Regions from separate parts of the Nocardioides sp. NBC_00368 genome, predicted to be linked through region 2. Evidence: riboswitches for the same ligand, from Rfam matches in the RefSeq annotation. Region 2 holds a riboswitch; the other holds the start of a gene.
What was found. Region 2 has a riboswitch for cyclic di-AMP ahead of OG984_RS12895 (C40 family peptidase). Riboswitches for the same ligand answer to the same signal wherever they lie in the genome.
Positions count from the first base shown of each region.

Region 1: another riboswitch for cyclic di-AMP. It lies ahead of OG984_RS10850 (C40 family peptidase); the one in region 2 lies ahead of OG984_RS12895 (C40 family peptidase).

Region 1 is NZ_CP107970.1:2,273,666-2,283,614, forward strand. It holds gene OG984_RS10830 (SRPBCC family protein) at 1-58, opposite strand, end outside; gene OG984_RS10835 (AMP-dependent synthetase/ligase) at 191-1,984, shown strand; gene OG984_RS10840 (M48 family metallopeptidase) at 2,080-3,330, opposite strand; gene OG984_RS10845 (hypothetical protein) at 3,428-4,642, opposite strand; gene OG984_RS10850 (C40 family peptidase) at 4,680-5,666, opposite strand; cyclic di-AMP (ydaO/yuaA leader) riboswitch at 5,682-5,886, opposite strand; gene OG984_RS10855 (hypothetical protein) at 5,983-6,180, opposite strand; gene OG984_RS10860 (NYN domain-containing protein) at 6,303-7,568, shown strand; gene OG984_RS10865 (DEDD exonuclease domain-containing protein) at 8,002-9,753, shown strand; gene OG984_RS10870 (Lrp/AsnC family transcriptional regulator) at 9,777-9,949, shown strand, end outside.
Region 2 is NZ_CP107970.1:2,701,935-2,711,883, forward strand. It holds gene OG984_RS12880 (hypothetical protein) at 1-249, shown strand, start outside; gene OG984_RS12885 (alpha/beta fold hydrolase) at 458-1,159, opposite strand; gene prfB (peptide chain release factor 2) at 1,164-2,282, opposite strand; gene OG984_RS12895 (C40 family peptidase) at 2,435-3,247, opposite strand; cyclic di-AMP (ydaO/yuaA leader) riboswitch at 3,250-3,410, opposite strand; gene OG984_RS12900 (response regulator transcription factor) at 3,664-4,344, opposite strand; gene ligD (non-homologous end-joining DNA ligase) at 4,359-5,276, opposite strand; gene OG984_RS12910 (ATP-dependent DNA ligase) at 5,276-6,256, opposite strand; gene ku (non-homologous end joining protein Ku) at 6,378-7,220, shown strand; gene OG984_RS12920 (YciI family protein) at 7,332-7,691, shown strand; gene OG984_RS12925 (RNA polymerase sigma factor) at 7,688-9,004, shown strand; gene OG984_RS12930 (alpha/beta fold hydrolase) at 9,013-9,840, shown strand.

The DNA.
Region 1 (9,949 bases), 430 kb from region 2:
CCATCACTGCCGAGGGCGCGGCCTCGATCACGATCGTCGAGGTGGTCTGATCGGCCATCGGTGGTGTCCTCACTCCCTGACTTGCTAGGTGGCATGGAGCGTACCGGATAGCATCCCGGTGAAATGGTCGGGCTGTGACGGGGGTAACCTCCGGTTCGTACCCACCTACCATCAGTATGCGGAGGCCCTTGTGCGCGAGTTCTCCACGCCCGCGACGTACGTTGTTCCCCCCACCGGCAACCTGAGCGACGACGTCGTGCGTAACGCCGCCGAGGCGCCCGATGCGGCCGTCCTCAGCCGCCCGGGCCCGGACGGCACCTGGGTCGACGTCACCTCCGCGGAGTTCCTCGCCGAGGTCTCGGCGGTCGCCAAAGGCCTGATCGCGGCGGGCGTCGGAGCTGGAGACCGGGTGGCGCTGCTCTCCAAGACGCGCTACGAGTGGACGCTGATCGACTACGCGATCTGGTTCGCCGGCGCGACGACCGTGCCGATCTACGAGACCTCCTCGGCCGAGCAGATCGAGTGGATCCTCCAGGACTCCGCCACCGTGGCGGTCGTCGCCGAGGACGCCGGCCACATGAGCCGGATCAGCGAGGTCCGTGCGAGCTGCACCGCGCTCAACAACGTCTGGTCGATCAACGACAACGCCGTGGACCTGCTGGTCAAGCTCGGCACCGACATCACCGACGAGCAGCTCGAGGCCCGCCGCAGCGCGGTCACGCCCGAGGACGCCGCGACCCTGATCTACACCTCCGGCACCACCGGACGCCCCAAGGGCTGCGTGCTCACCCACGGCAACTTCATGTTCGAGCTCGGTGTCGTGGTCGACTCGCTCGACGGGCTGTTCAGCATCGAGGGCCGCAGCACGCTGCTGTTCCTGCCGCTCGCGCACGTCTTCGCGCGGATCATCCAGGTCGGCTGCATCAAGTCCCGCACCCGCCTGGGCCACACCCCCGACATCAAGAACCTCGTCGCCGACCTCGGCACCTTCCAGCCGACCTTCGTGCTGGCCGTGCCGCGGGTGTTCGAGAAGGTCTACAACACCGCTTCGCAGAAGGCCGTCGCCGACGGCAAGGGCCGCATCTTCGACATGGCGACCGAGGTCGCGATCGACTACTCCCGGGCCACCGAGACCGGCAAGGCGCCGCTGCTCCTCGCGGCGAAGCACAAGCTGTTCTCCAAGCTCGTCTACGGCAAGCTGCTCGCCGCGCTCGGCGGCAACTGCTCCTACGCCGTCTCCGGCGGTGCTCCGCTCGGCGACCGCCTCGGCCACTTCTACCGCGGCATCGGCGTCACCGTCCTGGAGGGCTACGGCCTCACCGAGACGACCGGCGCCCTCACCGTCAACCTGCCCGAGGCGCTCAAGATCGGCACCGTCGGCCGGCCGATCCCCGGCACCTCGGTGCGCGTCGCCGACGACGGCGAGCTGCTCTTCAAGGGCGGCCAGGTGCTCAAGGAGTACTGGCAGAACCCCGACGCCACGGCCGAGGCCAAGACCGGCGACGGCTGGTTCCACTCCGGCGACCTCGGTGAGGTCGACGACGAGGGCTTCGTCAAGATCACCGGCCGCAAGAAGGAGATCCTGGTCACCGCCGGCGGCAAGAACGTCGCCCCGGCCGTCCTCGAGGACCGCCTCCGCGCCCACGTGCTCGTCGACCAGTGCATCGTCGTCGGCGACGGCCAGCCGTTCATCGGCGCCATCGTCACCATCGACCCCGAGGCCCTGCCCACCTGGGCCGAGGCCAACGGCAAGTCCGGCAACATCGAGGATCTCGTCGAGGACGAGGACCTGCGCGCCGTGATCCAGAGCGCCGTCGACGACGCCAACAAGGCGGTCTCGAAGGCCGAGTCGATCCGCAAGTTCGTGATCATCCCCGACTCCTGGACCGAGGAGGGTGGCCAGCTCACCCCCAGCCTCAAGCTCAAGCGCAACGTGGTCATGCGCGAGTTCAGCCACGAGGTCGACGCGCTCTACGCAAAGTAAAGGCTGTTCCAGTGGCGTCGAGTCGGCGCATCTGACCCCGTGCCTGGCGAAGCGAAGCGAGCCAGAGGGGTCGGATGCGCCGACTCGGCCTTAACTCAGTCCAGCACCCGCCGAGCGATCGCGATCCGCTGCAGGGTCGTCGGGTGCGAACCGAACCACCACTGCGACCAGGCTTGCGGCGACGGGTCGGAGAGCGAGCGTACGCCGAGGGCGTGCTGCAGCCGCGTGAACGACTTCAGGTCGCCGGTGGCGTGGAGCGCGTCGACATCGGCGCGGGCCTCGACCTGCCTGCTGAGCCCGTTCTGCACGGGCATCGCCAGCACGCTCGCGAGCGCGAAGACCGCCAGCAGCATCGGGATGCCTTCGGGGGTGGCGTACTCCTCCGGGCGGCGGTAGGAGAGCAGCAGGCCCAGCAGACCGACGGCGGTGACCGCTCCGGCGGCGCCGATGACGGTGCCGACCAGGACGTCGTCGTGCTTGGCATGGGCGAGCTCGTGGGCGACCACGGAGAGGACCGCCCCGCGCGCGGCCGCGCCTCGCTGCGAGTCGACGAGGTTGTCGTAGAGGACGACCCGGCGGGTGGAGCCGAAGCCGGTGACGTACGCGTTGAGCGACGTCGTCCGCCGGGAGGCATCGACCACCAGGACATCGTCGAGATCGACGCCCTCGCGCTCGGCGATCGCCATCACCTCGGTGCGGAACTGGCCGCGCGGCAGCGGCTCGAAGTCGTTGAACAGCGGCTCGATGACGACCGGGTAGACGAAGGAGCCGAGCACCACCAGGGCGGCGACCAGACCGGCGGCGAGGGCCGGCCACCAACGCCGGCCGAGACGGATGCAGGCGAAGAGCGCGAGCAGCGCCAGGGACGTGGTCACGATGCCGACGACCTGGTTGAGCAGCGAGTCCGTCAGCCAGGGCGCCCACGCCTGCCGGGAAAGCCCGTAGCGCACCTGCAGCCGGTGGAGCGCCACCCCGAACGGCAGGGTCGCGATCCAGCCGAGGAGCGTGACCACGGCGACCGCGAGCACCACCCGGAGCAGCCACGGTCCGCGCAGCCGAGCCACCAGGCGCCTCCCGAGCGAGGTGAACCCGAGCACGCAGGCGATCACCAGGGAGACGACCAGCGAAGCCCGGCTGAGCCAACGCGCGGTGCCGGAGTAGGCGAGCATCCGCTCCAGCTCCTCGGCCGTGAACACGTCGCGCTCGTCGGGAAGGTCGAGCGGGCCGCCCGGGTAGGGATGCCACGGGATCAACGCCCACGCGAGGACCACGAACGCCACCGCGCCGAGGACGAGAACCACCCAGGACGTACGCCGCGTGCTGATCACGTCGCACGCATGGTTCACTCGCTGACGCTCACTCACGACGCCACGTCCGTAGCGCAAGCGCCAGAATACGGACGCGGCGCCGTGTCGTACACATCGTTCACTCGCTGACGCTCGCTCACGACGCAGAGTGTGACAGACGGGTCCGCCAGCGGGCGGTCAGCTCGTCCTCCCCGAAGCCGAAGCTCGCCTGCAGCGCCTTCTCCAGCGAGATGCCGCGGCCGGTCTCCTCGTAGAGGTCGACCAGGGCCTGCTCGCCGCCGGCCGCGGCGAGCACCTCGCAGGCCAGCCAGGCGGCTTCGTACTCGGCGCCGAAGTGCTCCGAGCGGGTGTTGAACTCTGCCTTGCCCGGCAGGTGGTCGGGGGCGCCGTTCTCGCGGACCTGGGCCAGGATCTGGCCGGCGGTCTTGCTCAACGGGAGCGTGGTGTCGCGCAGCGCGACGTAGTCGGCGAAGCCCTCGATGAGCCACATCGGCCGACGGGTGTTGGTCGCCGCGTCGGTGGCCGCGTGCGTGGCCTCGTGGGTGATGACCACCTGGGCGCCGGGTGCGTCCAGGTCGCCGATGACGCCCTGGTTGACCCACACGTGCAGGGGTGTCCCGGCCTTCGTGGACCCGTCGACGGTCGCGGTCACCGCGGCGACGGCGGTGTAGGTGCCCTGCTGGGCGCCCAGCGCGGAGTCGAGGCCGGTGGCGGGCACCTCGAGGACCAGACGCGGCTGGTCCCACGGGATCACCTTGCGGACCTGGGTGACCGCGGTGGCGGCCAGCTCGGCGTAGCGGTCGGCGACCTCGGCCGAGGCCTGGACGATCACGAGGCTCGAGCCGCTGCGGCGCACCTCGACGGGACCGCTCAGCCACAACGGCATCCGGGTGCCCTGGGACGCCGAGAACCCGGTGATCGCCCCCTCGGCGTCGAAACCGACCCTGAGCTCCTCGGTCAGCGCCGGGTCGCCCGGCGTGCGCCACGACATCTCCACGTCGGCCATGAAGGAGCCGTCCTGCTCCACGTTGCCCGCCTCGGCGACGTACCTCGCGGTGACGTCCTCGAGGCCGATGGCGAGCGCGTTGCGCACCGCGACCGAGGCGGCGTCCTCGCCGTCGGGCTCCGCCCCCTCACGTACGCCGGCGACCAGCTGCTCCAGCGAGGCCCGGGCGCCCGCGGTGTCGGCGCGAACCACCGGCGCGGTGGTCGGAGTGGGCGCGACGTACTCGCCCCCGCCGGTGAGCCGCCACCCGACGAACCCGGCGAGGAGCATCACCAGCACCAGCGCGGCCCCGATGAGAGCGGGGCGGGCCTGGAGGCGGGAAAGAAGAGAGCCGACCGTTCGCACCTGCGAACGATCGGCCTCTTCGGGGTCCTGGGTCAACTCAGCCCGGGCGGACGGCGCCCGTGTAGGGCATCTCGTCGATCGGCGAGACCTTCACACCGGTGCTCGGGTTGGACGCATGCACCATCTGGCCGTTGCCGATGTAGATGCCGACGTGGCTGATCGGGCTGTAGAAGAAGACCAGGTCACCGGGGGCGAGCTGGTCGCGCGAGACCTGGGGGCCGCTGCTGTACTGCGCCGAGGAGGAGTGCGGCAGCGAGACACCGGCCTGACCCCAGGCACCCATGGTGAGGCCCGAGCAGTCCCACGACTCGGTGCCGGTGGCCCCGTAGACGTAGGCGTCGCCGACCTGGGCGAGGGCGTAGTCCACGGCCACCTTGGCGCGGCCCGAGGGCGGCGGCAGGTTGGACGGGATGCTGGTGTCGGTGGACTGGATGGCCTCCAGCTCATCGGCCTCGAGCTCGTCGAGCTCGGCCTGGGCCGCCTCGAACTTCTCGTCGATCTCGCTCTTCTTCTGCTGCATGGTCGTCTTGACCTTGGCCATCTGGGCCTTGGCGTCCTCGGTCGCCTCGCGACGCACCTGGAGGGCCTCGGCCTCGGTGTTGTAGCGGGCCAGCAGGTCGGCCTGCAGCGCGTTGTAGGACGAGACGGTGGCGAGACCGGCGAGGAACTCCTGCGGGTCCTCGGAGGTGATCACCTGGCCGACGGCAGAGACGTCGGAGCCCTCGAACTGGCGCAGCACGGAGTCGCGGAGCTCGGCGCGGATCTTGTCGAGCTCCTTGCTCTGGCGCTTCTCGTCGGCGTTGAGGTCCTCGAGCTGGTCCTTGAGGTCCTGCAGCCGCAGCTTGGCGTTGCTGAAGTCCTCGTTGGCCGCCTCGGCCTGCGTGTAGAGCTTGTCGACCTTCTTGCGAACGTCGTCGATGTCTGGTTCGGCCTGGGCGGGGGTCGCGGCGGGAATGATCCCGGCGACACCGATGGCGGCGATGCCGGCTGCTCCGGCAATGAGTCGCTTCCGGTCGCGTGTCACGAGCGGACGGTCTCCTTGTGTAGTCGTTGAACGCCTACCGGGTGAGCTGACGGGTTCAGGCACGACCTGCCCTACCACCGCTCCTCGACCTGGTCCCCCAGATCGCCCTTGCGGCGGATGCACCCCAGGTGATCGCACTCCGCGTTGCGGCGTACGACCGGTGTGGTTCCCCGGCTCCTGGCCCGCCCCGAAGCGGGCCTGGACTAAGCGCGACACTCGCGTGAGTCGGTTGACTCACTCCCACGAGTGCCAAGTTCCTGCGCACACTAGCCGACGGGATCCCCCACCTGCCAACCACCCACGCCCAAAAGTTCGGCTACATACCCTCCACTAATGGCAGAGCCACCATCCGCAGCGGCGGGACCAGCCCACCATCGGCGAGCACGTCGAGCGCCCGGCGCTCCTCGTCCTCGATGGTCAGCTCCGGAGGCGGGCCCAGCAGCACGGTGACCACGCAGTCGTGGCACGCCAGTCCGCGCACGAGGCAGGTGTCACAGTCGATTCTCGTCGTCATGCTGCGACGGTCTCACCGACCACCGACATTTTTGCTTTCGTACGGTTGCGTGCGGCGTGTCACCACCATCGCAGCGCGGTATTCGAGGCGGCGATCGTCGGCCCGGTCTCTACACTTGACGTATGGAGGTCTCCGCGTACGCGACGCTCCCCGACACGGTCCGGGGGCGCATCGTCGCGCTCACGGCCGGGGTGCTTCCCGACGTGGTGCGCCTCCCGCCCGCGCTCAAGCGGATCGCCGACTTCGCCCCCGCCCGGCGCGCCAAGGCCGGCGGCGCGATGATCGCCTCGGTGCTCGAGACCGACGACGAGGTGCGGGAGAAGGTCGGGAGCCAGCTGCGCCCGGCGTACGTCTCCGAGGGCTCCGCCGAGGACCTCACGCTGCCCGAGGATCCGGCCGAGGCGGCCGCCGTCGTGTGGCTCGTCCGGCCCGACGGCTGGGAGGTCTCGCTCAAGGAGGCCCTGGACCGGCTGGACGCGGCCGCGGTCCCGGCGGTCGACGCCGAGGTCGCGCGCCTGCGCGGCAAGCTCGCCGCCGCGGAGGACGAGATCCGTGAGGTGCGCGCCGACCGCAAGGCCCGTCTCGACGAGCTCAAGGCCGACAACACCACGCTGCGACGCAAGCTCGGCGAGGCCCGGGCCGCCGCCCGCGAGGCCGGCACCGGGCTGGACGAGGCCCTGACCGAGGCGCGCGAGGCGCTCGCCCGCGCCCAGGACGAGCTGGCCGCACGCGACCGGCAGCTGCGCCAGCTCCGCAGCCAGGTCGACAAGCTGGAGCGCGAGGCGGCCGCGGAGCGGCGCACCTCGAAGACGGATCGCGAGGACGCCTCGCTGCGGGCCCGCTTCCTGCTCGACACCCTGCTCGACGCGGCCGGAGGACTCCGCCGCGAGCTCGCCCTGCCCCCGGTCACCGGCACCCCGGGCGAGCGAGTCGAGGCCGAGCTGGCCTCCGCGGACGCCGCCGCGGGCGCCGGAGTCACCAGCAGCGCCCACCTCGAGCAGTTCCTGGCGATGCCCAGGGTCCGGCTGATCGTGGACGGCTACAACGTCTCCAAGGCCCTGTGGCCCGACTCCGCGCTCGATGCCCAGCGGCTGCGGCTGCTGCGCGCGATCGCTCCGATCGCGGCCCGCACCGGCGCCGAGACGACCGTCGTCTTCGACGCCCACTCCGCGTCCGTACGTCCCACCGCCGTGCCTCCGCGCGGCGTCAAGGTCCTCTTCTCCCCCGAGGGCGTCATCGCCGACGACGTCATCCGCGACCTCGTCGACGCCGAGCCCGCCGGCCGCATCATCCTCGTCGCCACCGACGACGCCGAGATCATCAAGGACGTACGCCGCGCCGGCGCCCGCACCGTCCCCCTCTCCTCCCTCTCGCCTCTGCTCGGCTGACCGCGCTGCGCGAACTGCGAAGCAATCGCCGACAACCCAGCGCCGGAGCGCTCCTCGTCTGGACGCAGCGGAGCGAGGGAGCGAAGCGACTGAGCGCAGCGGAGGAAGACGAGGATCAAGCGCAGGCGCTGCGCGAATTGCGAAGCAATCGCCACAAGTACAGCGCCAGAGCGCTCCTCGTCTGGACGCAGCGCAGCGAGGAGCGCAGCGACGAACGAAGCGGAGGAAGACGAGGATCAAGCGAAAGCGCTGCGCGAATTGCGAAGCAATCGCATCAAGTACAGCGCCAGAGCGCTCCTCGTCTGGACGCAGCGCAGTGAGGAGCGCAGCGACGAACGGAGCGGAGGAAGACGAGGATCAAGCGCAGGCGCTGCGCGAATTGCGAAGCAATCGCATCAAGAACTGTCGGTGAGACCCGCTAGTGTGTTCGAACATGAGCAGTGCGGCGGTTCGTGAGGCGCGGAAGGAGATGCGCGCCCGAGCCGTGGCACGCCGGCACCAGGAGACCGCTGGCCGTTGGGAGGCGCAGCGCGGCTTCGACGAGCTCGGCCGACCGCTGCGCGACCTCACCTTCTGCGTGGTCGACCTGGAGACGACCGGCAACAGCCCCGACAACGGCGGCATGATCACCGAGATCGGCGCGGTGAAGGTGCGCGGCGGCGAGGTGCTGGGCGAGTTCCAGACCCTGGTCAACCCACACACCGGCATCCCACCGTCGATCGCGGTCCTGACCGGCATCACCAACTCGATGGTCGCCTCCTCCCCCACGATCGAGTCGGTGCTGCCGGCGTTCCTCGAGTTCGCCGAGGGCTGCGTGCTGGTCGCCCACAACGCCCCCTTCGACGTGGGCTTCCTCAAGCACTTCGCCGCGAAGCAGGAGCGGCCGTGGCCGCGCTTCGAGGTGCTCGACACGGTGAAGATCGCCCGCCGGGTGATCACCCGCGACGAGGCGCCCAACCACAAGCTCGGCTCGCTCGCCCGGGTCTTCGGCTCCCCCACGACCCCCAACCACCGCGCGCTCCAGGACGCCCGGGCGACCGTCGACGTCCTCCACGGGATGATGGAGCGCCTCGGCAACCTCGGCGTTCTGACGCTCGAGGACCTGGCCGCGTTCTCGGCCAAGGTCACCACCGCCCAGCGCAAGAAGCGCCACCTGGCCGAGGACCTGCCGCACGCGCCCGGCGTCTATCTGTTCAAGGACAGCCAGGACCGGGTGCTCTACATCGGCACCTCGAAGGACCTGCGCACGCGCGTACGCACCTACTTCACCGCCTCCGAGACCCGATCCCGGATGGGCGAGATGGTCGGGCTGGCGGCGACCGTGCAGGGCATCGAGTGCGCCACGGCGCTGGAGGCCGGGGTGCGCGAGCTGCGGCTCATCGGCGAGCACAAGCCGCCCTACAACCGCCGCTCACGGCGGCCGGAGAAGATGCACTTCGTCAAGCTCACCCAGGAGCCGTGGCCGAGGCTCTCGCTGGTGAAGCGAGTGCTGGACGACGACGCCGACTACCTCGGGCCGTTCGGGTCCAAGAAGGTCGCCGAGAAGGCGCTCCAGGCGCTCCACGACACGTTCCCGATCCGGCAGTGCTCCGACCGGCTCCCGCTGCTCCCGCGCAAGACCCCGTGCGTCCTCGCCGAGCTCCACCGCTGCCTGAGCCCGTGCGACCAGAGCGTCCCGGCCGAGACGTACGCGACCTTGGTGGCCCGGGTCCGCGAGTCGCTGCTCCACCGGCCCGACGAGGTCGTCGAGACGATCACCGAGCGGCTCACCGGCCTGGCCGAGCAGGAGCGGTTCGAGGAGGCGGCCGTCCACCGCGACCGGCTCACCTCCTACCTGCGCGCCGCAGCCCGCACCCAGCGGCTCAGCGCCCTGACCCGGGTGCCCGACCTCACCGCGATCCGACGGGAGGAAGACGGCCGCTGGGCGGTCCACGTCGTCCGCCACGGGCGGCTCGCCGCGGCCGGGGTGATCCCCCGCGACGCCAACGCGCACGCCTACGTCGCCGGCCTCCAGCTCAGCGCGGAGACGGTCCTGGACGCACCCGGGCCGGTGCCGGCCGCGAGCGCCGAGGAGACCGAGCTGGTGCTGCGCTGGCTGGAGTCCCCGGGCGTACGCCTCGCTCACATCGAGGGCGAGTGGACCTGCCCGATCGGCGGTGCGGGCCGGCGGGCAGCGAGCCTCTAGGCCGATCGGCTAACGTGACCTGCGTGATCACAGCGATCGTCTTCATCAATGCCGAGGTCTCCCAGATCCCCGAGGTGGCAGAGGCCGTGGCCGCCATCGACGGCGTCAGCGAGGTCTACTCCGTGACCGGCCAGATCGACCTGATCGCCCTGGTGCGCGTCCGTGCCCACGAGGAGGTGGCCACGGTGGTCGCCGA
Region 2 (9,949 bases):
TGGGCGACTCAGATGACCAAGAGCGTGCCCAAGGGCTGCAAGGCCGCGTCGAGCCCGGCGTACGGCAAGCCGTCGGTCGCCCTCACCTGCACCGACGCGAAGAAGCAGCCGAAGGTCGTCTACCGCGGGCTCTTCGGTGACGCCTGGCTCTCCTGCGAGCTCACCGGCAAGGTCGGCGAGCCGACCGCCGCGCTGCAGAAACGTGCGTCCCGCTGGTGCCTGGTGACCGCCACCGCGGCCGCCGCCTGAGAGCAGGACTCGCCAGGCCTCGACCGGAGCGTCGTTTGCGTCGACCCAAAGTCGAGTGCTTTAATCGACTTAGTCGCTCGGGTCGGGTAGGCACCTCACCGGGCGGCGTGCGCCGCCGCGGGCACTGAGTCAGAGCAGAGCCGGCTGGCGATAGCGGGTGGGGTCCTTAGGGATGGGGATCCCACCCGCGACGCGGGACGCGTCGCATTCAGCGCAGCGACGCGAGCCAGGCCAGGACGGTGTCGGCGAACTCCTGCGGCTGGTTGCGGTGCACGAAGTGGCCGACGTCGAAGTGGACCAGGTCCGCCTCCGGGATCCGGCTGGCGGTCTTCTCCAGGTCGGCCGGCGGGATGTGGCTGTTGCCACCGCCGGCCACGATCAGGGTCGGCATCGGCAGCAGCTCGAGCTGCTCCCACATCCACGCGTCGTACGTCGTCGCCTCGACCAGCAGGGACGCGATGCACTCCCAGTCGTGAGGCATCGGCCGGGTGGCGCGACCGGGCAGCCTCCGCCTGCGCGGGGCAGGCGGCACCACGTCCTCGATGACCAGCCGGGAGACCAGGTCGGGCCGGTGCATGGCGACCAGGAGGGCGACGTTGCCGCCGGTCGAGTGCCCGACCACCACGGCACCGGAGATGCCGAGCGAGTCCATCGCCACGATCACGTCGTCGGCGATGAGCCGGTGGGAGTAGTCGGAGGCCCAGTCCGAGTCCCCGTGCCCACGCATGTCGAAGGCGTGGACCCGGTGCTCGGCCGCGAACGACGGCACGACCTCCTGCCACCGCTTCGCACTTCCTCCGAGCTCGTGCAAGAGCACCATCGGCACCCCGTCCTCGGGACCGTAGACGTCATAGACGTACGCCGCGCCGCGGCCCGGGAGGGGAAGCCTGGTGCGCGTCTGCGCAGCCATCAGCTCAGTTCTGTTCGGCCTTCTCGGCACCCCGGCGCCAGCGGATGCCGGCCTCGAGGAACCCGTCGATGTCCCCGTCGAAGACGGCCTGCGGGTTGCCGACCTCGTAGGTCGTACGGAGATCCTTGACGATCTGGTAGGGGTTGAGGACGTAGTTGCGCATCTGGTCGCCCCAGGACGCGGCGACATCACCCTTCAGCTCCTTGAGCTGCGCCTCCTCCTCGGCCTTCTTCAGCGCGAGCAGCTTGGCCTTGAGGACGATCATCGCGGCGGCCTTGTTCTGCAGCTGCGACTTCTCGTTCTGGCAGGAGACCACCGTGCCGGTGGGGATGTGCGTCAGCCGGACCGCCGAGTCGGTGGTGTTGACCGACTGGCCGCCGGGGCCCGAGGAACGGTAGACGTCGACCTTGATGTCGTTCTCGTCGATCTCGATCTCGTCGGTCTGCTCGAGCACGGGCACGACCTCGACCGCGGCGAAGGAGGTCTGGCGGCGGCCCTGGTTGTCGAAGGGGCTGATCCGCACCAGGCGGTGGGTGCCGGCCTCGACGGAGAGGGTGCCGTAGGCGTAGGGGGCGTGGATCGCGAAGGTGGCGGACTTCAGCCCGGCCTCCTCGGCGTAAGAGGTGTCGAAGACCTCGACCGGGTACTTGTTGCGCTCGGCCCAGCGGACGTACATCCGCATCAGCATCTCGGCGAAGTCGGCGGCGTCGACGCCACCGGCGCCGGAGCGGATCGTCACCAGGGCCTCGCGGGAGTCGTACTCCCCCGAGAGCAGGGTGCGGATCTCCAGGCTCTCGACGGCCTTCTTGACCCGGCCCAGCTCGGCCTCGGACTCGGCGAGCGAGTCGGCGTCGCCCTCCTCCTGGGCCATCTCGACCATCAGGCCGAGGTCCTCGATGCGGGTGTGGAGCTCGGTGAACTTGTTGAGCTCGCCCTGCAGCAGGGAGAGACGTCCGGTGACCCGGGTGGCGTTGTCCTGATCGTCCCAGAGGTCGGGCGCGGCGACCTGCTCGCCGAGGTCGGCGATCTCCTTGCGCATCGCGTCCAGGTCCAGCACCTGGCCGATGGTCTGCATCGTTGCCTGGAGCTGCTTGATCTCGGTGTCGAATTCGGGGCCTGCCACGTCTTACAGGTTACTTGACGCGTGGTGCAGCACCCGATTCGCCGGCCCACATATGCGCTCGCCCTCCGGCAAGGGGAACCGGAGGGCGAGCGCCAGGGGGATGTGTGGGGGTGAACCCGTCGGAACGGGCCCCGAGACCGAGCCGCGAAGGTTCAGGCCTGGTGGATCGAGCCGGCGAACCAGCCGTCCCAGGCAGCCTCTTCACGAACAGACGTGCCCGGCTTGGGGGCGTGCAGCATGATCGCCTGGCCGTTCTCCCAGCGCAGGAAGATGCCGACGTGGTAGACCGGGCTGCCCCAGAACATCAGGTCACCGCGCTGGATCTGGTCGTTCGGGATCGTCGGCAGGGCAGCGGCCTGGTCCCGGGAGACCCGGGGCAGCTCGATGCCGGCGGCGCTGAAGGCGTACTGCGTCAGGCCGGAGCAGTCGAACGCGCTCGGACCGGTGGCACCCCAGACGTACGGGTCGCCGATCTGCTCCGAGGCGACGCTGATCGCCCGCTCGATCTTGCCCTGCTGGCTCGCGGCGAAGGCCTTGGCCTCCGCCTCGGCCTTCTTCTTCGCCTCCGCGGCCTCCTTGGCCGCGATCGCTGCCTTGCGCTTCGCCTCTGCCGCCTTGCGGGCAGCCTCGGCCTTGCGCTGCTGCACCTCCACAGCCCTCTCGAGCTGCTGGATGTCGGTGAGCATCGCCGCGGGGGTGGCCGAGGCCTCCAGGGTCGGAGCCTCCACCACGGGGGCCGTCTCGACGGTCGACTCGAGGGTCGTCGGGGAGGAGACCGGGGCGGCGTTGGCAGCGGGGACCGCCACCAGGGCACCGGCGGCGATGCCGCTGGCGAGGGTGATGCGGCCGGCGAGCTTGCCGTGGCCGCTTAGAGATCCTGCGATCGTCCGGGCGATCGAGCTGTTCGGCGACCGGAACGGGCGCGCGGTGCCTCGATGGGCAGGACGAGATACGGACTTGGACATGCGTGAGTTCCTTCCCACGCCTGCGAGGTGAGCTGTCGGGTTCGGGCTGAAAGGTGCCCGGCCATCCGTGGATGACTTCACCCCAAGCGACCGTCCGAGTTAGTCGCGTGGAACTTGGGTCCCCCGCTCCTGTCCCATACGTACTGCTGAGTGTGAGGGTAAAGGGGGTTCAGTAGTAGGGGCCGGCTTCCGGAGGGACAGGATTCGGCGTGTACCGGGGCCGGTCGTGCGTTCTGCACGGCCCAACCAAGGTGACATGCGATCTGGACCTGATCCAATCCGGAATGCCCGGATCGTGAGCACATTCCGCGTGGTTACGCGTGTTTTTGCCGTCGTTTGTGAGTCATCTCACGCGCTGAACAACGGTTTGACGCCGTGTCGAACTTGCGGTTGCCCGTGCTTCGAGTCGGCTGTGCCTACTCTCCGGCCTCCAGCCGGAACCCGACTCCGCGGACCGCGACGACCTTCTCCTGCACACCCGCCGCCTCGAGCTTCTGGCGCAGGCGTCCGACGGTGACGTCGAGGGTCTTGGTCGAGCCGTACCAGTTCTCGTCCCACACCTCGGCCATCAGCCGGTCGCGGGAGACCACCTTGTCGCGGGAGGCGGCCAGCACGGCCAGGAGCGCGAACTCCTTGCCGGTCAGCGTCACCTCGCGCTCGCCGGCGTAGACCCGGTGAGCGGCGACGTCGATGCGCAGGGCGTCGTCGTCGGCACCGGGCTCGACCGGGCCCGAGCGGCGCAGGAGCGCGCGGACCCGGGCCTGCAGGACGGCCAGCGCGAACGGCTTGGCCAGGTAGTCGTCGGCGCCGGCGTCGAGACCGACCACCAGGTCGATCTCGGCGTCACGGGCGGTGAGGATCATGATCCCGCCCTCGTAGCCGTTGTCACGTGCGGCCTTGCAGACCTCGAGGCCGTCCATGTCGGGAAGGCCCAGGTCGAGCAGCACGAGCTCGGCCTCGTACGGGGGCGCGAGCAGCTCCAGCGCCTTCTTGCCGGAGTCGACCCAGGTGACGTCGTAACCCTCTCGCTGGAGCGTGCGCACCAGCGGAGCGGCGATGTCCTCTTGGTCTTCTACGACGAGCACGGAGTTAGACATGGAGAGAACAATAGTTACAGCCCCGTAGGGCTTGTGAAGAGATCCCCCCTTTCAGATAAGCGCGTGATCACATCGTTAGGTCCGAGCTGATCGATACCGAGCGGATCCTCCGCCCCTTCGGCGACTTCGTCCCACGTGATCGGGGCCGCCACCGTGGGAATCTGCTTGCCCCGCAGCGAGTAGGGGCAGATCGTCGTCTTCGATCCCGAGTTCTGTGACCAGTCCAGGAAAACCTTCCCTGACCTGCGGCTTTTAGTCATCGTCGCGGTCACCTTGCGCGGGTGGGTCTTCTGCAGGTCCTCGGCGATCTCCTTGGCCAGGGCCGTCGCGACGTCCGGCTCCACGGGCTCGGGCAGCGCAGCGTAGAGGTGCACGCCCTTGCTCCCGCTGAGCACCGGCGTCGCGGCGAGGTCACGGGCGCCGAGCGCCTCGCGCACCAGCAGGGCAACCTCGCAGCACTCCTGGAGACCGGCCGGCTCGCCGGGATCGAGGTCGATCACGATCCGGTTGGCGCCGGCCGGGGTGCCGTCGGCACCGACGGTCCACTGGTGGACGTGCAGCTCCAGCGCGGAGAGGTTGGCGGCCCAGGTCAGCGCTGCGAGGCTGTCGAGGATCGGGAAGGTCAGCGTGCCTTCCTTGTGGTCGGCCGCGCGGGAGCCGGTGGTCGGGACGGTGACCGTGCGGACCCAGCTCGGAGTGCCGGCCGGGGCGTTCTTCTCGAAGAACGACATGTCCCCGACGCCGTGCGGCCAGCGGATCCTCGTCACCGCGCGATCCTCGAGCTGGGGCAGGAGCACCGGCGCGATCTGGGCGTAGTAGTTGAGCACCTCCCCCTTCGTCATGCCGGTGCGCGGGTAGAGCACCTTGCTCAGGCTGGCCAGGGTCAGGACGCGGCCGTCGACCTCGACGCGTACCTCTTCTCGTTCGACCATCACAGATCCTCCGGCTCGATGTCCTCGCGGATGCCGATGAAGCTCGGCTGCCGCAGCCGGCCCTTGTAGCTGGCTGCCGCCACCGCGGTGCCGTGGGTCTCCACCTCGACGACGAGGAGCGGCTCGACCCAGTGCGTACCGCGCGCATCCACGGACGGCACTCCCCCGTCGGGGTCGACGTCGGGCCCGGCGAAGGGGTTCCGGTCGCTCTGGCGGAGCAGCTGCCCGAGTCGCTGCGCCCGCTTGCCGGTGATGCCGCTGCCGACCCGCCCGCGGTAGATCAGCCCGTCCGGCGTCGGCTGTCCGACGAGCAGGGCGCCGAGACGCTCGGTGCCGCCCTCGGTGCCGACCTCGGGTCGCCAGCCGCCGACGACGAGCGAGGCCCGGTAGCGATGGGCCAGCTTCACCCAGTCCTTGCTCCGCTCGCCGGGCCGGTAGCGGCTCCCGCGCCGCTTGGACACGATCCCCTCCAGCCCCTGCGCCTTCGTCACCTCGTGGAGCATGTGGCCGTCGTCGTAGGTCGCCGGCACCTGCCACGAGCCCAGGTCTCCCTCGGCGTGGACCGCCTCGAGCACCTTGCGGCGCTCGGTCCACGGCTCGTCGATGAGCAGCCGTCCGTCGAGACGGAGAAGATCGAAGACCATGTACGTCGCCGGGATCCGCTCCGCGAACCGCGCCGCCCGGCGGACGTCACGGTTGTGCATCCGGTCCATCAGCACCCGGAAGTCGGGGAGCCCGGCCTCGTTGAGCGCGATCACCTCGCCGTCGACGACGATGTCGCGCTCGGGCCCCATCGCGATCTCGGGCCAGGCGGGGGTGGCGTCGTTGTCGTTGCGCGTGGTCAGCCGGGTCTGCGTACGTCCTTGCTCGGACTCTCCGATGAGCCGGATGCCGTCCCACTTGACCTCGTGGACCCACTCCTCCCCCGGAGGCACGTGGCTGCCGGGCGTGGCCAGCATCGGACGCAGCATCGAGTGCATGGACCCATCTTGCTTCATCTTCCGGACGTGCGTGACGGCTCTGACGTGGGTGAATGGGGTACCGGTATTGGCAGATCCGACAGATACTTGGTGAGTTCCTACCGACTGACGAGGGGTCCGCATGCGTGCGATCTGGAAGGGCGCTGTCTCGTTCGGGCTGGTCAGCGTGCCTGTGAAGCTCTATTCGGCGACGGAGTCCCACGACGTCTCGTTCCGTCAGGTGCACAAGGCCGACGGCGGCCGGATCCGCTACCAGCGGATCTGCTCCATCGACGGCGAAGAGGTGCCCTACTCCGAGATCGCCAAGGGCTATGAGACCGAGGACGGCGAGATGGTCGTGCTCACCGACGACGACTTCGCCAACCTGCCGACGACGTCCTCGCGCGAGATCGCGGTGGAGAAGTTCGTGCCGAGCGACCAGATCGACCCGATGCTCTTCGAGAAGAGCTACTACCTGGAGCCGGAGAACACCGGGATCAAGCCCTACGCGCTGCTGCGGCAGGCGCTCCTCGAGGCCGACCGGGTCGCCCTGGTGACCGTCGCCCTGCGCCAGCGCACCACGGTCGCGGCGCTGCGGGTGCGGCCGACCGACAACGGCGACGTGATCGTGCTGCAGACCATGATGTGGCCCGACGAGATCCGGGTGCCCGACTTCAAGGTCGAGGCCGGCGAGGTCAAGGACTCCGAGATCAAGATGGCCAACATGCTCGTCGAGACGCTCGCGGGCGACTTCCATCCCGAGGAGTTCTCCGACGACTACGCCAGCGCCGTCGAGGAGATGGTCAAGGCCAAGATCGAGGGCGGCGAGGTCGAGCGCACGCCCACCTCCACCAAGACCTCCGGCGAGGTCGTCGACCTGCTCGCCGCCCTGCAGCGCTCTGTCGCGGCCGCGAAGAAGTCGCGTGGCGAGGAGGTCCCCGAGGAGGCCGAGGAGAAGAAGACGAAGAAGTCGAAGGCGTCCTGAGGCAACACGTCCGGAAATCTCTGGTGCGGGCGTGTCGAAAGCGGCAGGCTCTCCTCGACGCGTAGGCGACGACGCGCAACGGACGCGTCGCCGACCCGCAAGGAGAAGCAGATGCGCTACATGATGTTCGTGAAGATGGACCCGAACGCGGGACCGCCCCCGGCCGCGCTGATCGAGGCGGTGGAGGCCGAGATCAAGCAGCAGTACGCCGACGGCGTCCTGCTCGACGCCGACGGGCTCGGTCCCGCGGTGGAGATCCGGCTGACCGCCGGCGAGGTGACCCACGTCGACGGGCCCTTCGCCGAGGCGAAGGAGGTCGCGGGCGGGTTCTCGCTCTTCGAGGTCCGCTCGCAGGATGAGGCGATCGAGCTCGGGCGCCGGATGATCCAGCTCCACGAGGAGCTCTGGCCAGGACAGGACGTGGCCGTGGAGATGCGGCCGCTGTTCGGTCCGCCGACTCCGGCTGAATGAGCTCGACCACCGAGGACGCGATCGTCGCGGTCTGGCGCAACGAGTCCGTACGCCTCCTCGCCGGTCTGGCGCGGATGACGCACGACCTCGACCTGGCCGAGGACCTCGCCCAGGATGCCCTCGTCGCGGCCCTGGAGCAGTGGCCGCACGAGGGCATCCCTCGCAACCCCGGCGCCTGGTTGATGTCGATCGCGAAGCGACGTGCGATCGACGGGTTCCGCCGCGACGAGGTGCTGCGCCGCAAGGTCGCGCTGCTCGGACACGAACTGGAGGAGGGTGAGATGCCGGACCTGGCCGCCGCGGTCGATTACATCGAGGACGATGTGCTGCGACTGATGTTCCTCTCCTGCCACCCCGTGCTGGCGCCCGACTCGCGCACGGTGCTGACGCTGCGGCTCGTCGGCGGGCTGACAACGGCCGAGATCGCCCGGGCCTACTTCGCCAAGGAGTCAGCCGTCGGGCAGCGGATCTCGCGGGCGAAGCGCACCCTGACCGAGGTCGGAGCGTCGTTCGAGCTCCCGGTGGGCGAGGAGCGGGCGGGACGCCTGCGCGACGTCATGCAGACGATCTACCTGGTCTTCAACGAGGGCTACGCGGCGACGTCGGGGCCGTCGTGGACCCGCCCCGAGCTGTGCCTGGAAGGAATGCGGCTGGCCCGGATGCTGGCCGCGCTCGTTCCGGGCGATCCCGAGGCGCAGGCGCTGCAGGGGCTGCTGGAGATCCAGGGCTCGCGGCTCGCCGCCCGGGCCGACGCGGAAGGTCATCCGGTGCTGCTGGAGGACCAGGACCGGACCCGCTGGGACCAGCTGCTGCTGCGCCGCGGTCTGGCAGCGGTCGACCGTGCCACCGCGCTGGCCTCCTCCGGCACCCCGGGCGGGAGCTATCTGGTGCAGGCGATGATCGCCGCCTGTCACGGCCGCGCCCGGCGAGCCGAGGACACCGACTGGGCCGAGATCGCCCGGCTCTACGATCTCCTCGCCTCCGGTGCCCCAGGGGCGGTCATCGAGGTCAACCGGGCGGTGGCACACGGGCGTGCCTTCGGTCCCGACGCCGGACTCGCGATCCTGGCGGCCCTTCCCGAGGGCGCCCTCGCGGGGTCGCATCTGCCCGCCGGCGTACGTGGGGATCTGCTGCACCGTGCAGGGCGCCATCGCGAGGCCGCGGCGGCGTTCGACGAGGCGGCCTCGCTGACCACCAACGCCGGCGAACGGGAACTTCTCGAAAATCGTGCGGTCGCGTGTCGAAGCGACGAGGTCTCGTCCGACGCGTCAGTATCAACCGGGTCTCGACAGGCTCGACCACCGCTGGACTAGGAGACGCCATGACCACGATCACCACCCAGACCACCACCTCCGCCGACGGCACCACGATCGCCTATGACGTCGTCGGCACCGGCCCGGCGCTCGTCCTGGTCGACGGAGCGATGTGCTACCGCGACTTCGGGCCCTCCAAGGAGCTGGCCGATGCGCTCTCCGACCGGTTCACCGTCTACCGCTACGACCGCCGCGGCCGCGGTGAGAGCAACATCGCCAAGCCCGCTGCCGCCGGCACCATGGAGGCGGTCGAGCAGGAGGTCGCCGACCTCGGCGCGGTGATCGAGGCCGCCGGCGGCCACGCCCACCTGCTGGGCCTGAGCTCCGGCGCCTTCCTCGCGCTCGAGGGCGCGCGGGCCGGACTGCCGATCGACAAGATCGTCGCCTACGAGGCTCCCCTCATCCTCGACGACACCCACCGTCCCAACGACGCCGACCTGGCGCAGCAGGTCGAGAAGCTGGTCGAGAAGGGCAAGCGGGCCGCTGCGGTCGAGCTCTTCATGCGTGTGGTCGGCATGCCACTGGTCGCGGTCAAGATCATGCGGCTGACCCCGGCCTTCAAGAAGCTCACCCCGGTCGCGCACACGCTGGTCTACGACCTGGGCATGTGCGTGCCGTTTCAGCAGGGCGTCCCACTGCCGGGTGGCTACTTCAAGAACGTGTCCGTGCCCGTGCTGTCGGCGGCCGGCAGCAAGAGCCCGGCCTACATGACCAACGCCCAGCAGGCCATCGCCAAGGCCGTTCCGGACGGCCGCTACGTCGTCCTCGACGGGCAGGACCACATGGTCAAGGCGTCGGCGCTGGCTCCGGTGGCGACGGAGTTCTTCACCGTCTGAGACGCCGAGTCGGCGCATCCTGACCCGATCCAGCGCCGAGTTGGCTCGTCATGACGCGCCGACTAGGCGGGATTATCGGTCACGATGCGCCGACTCGACGGGATGTCCT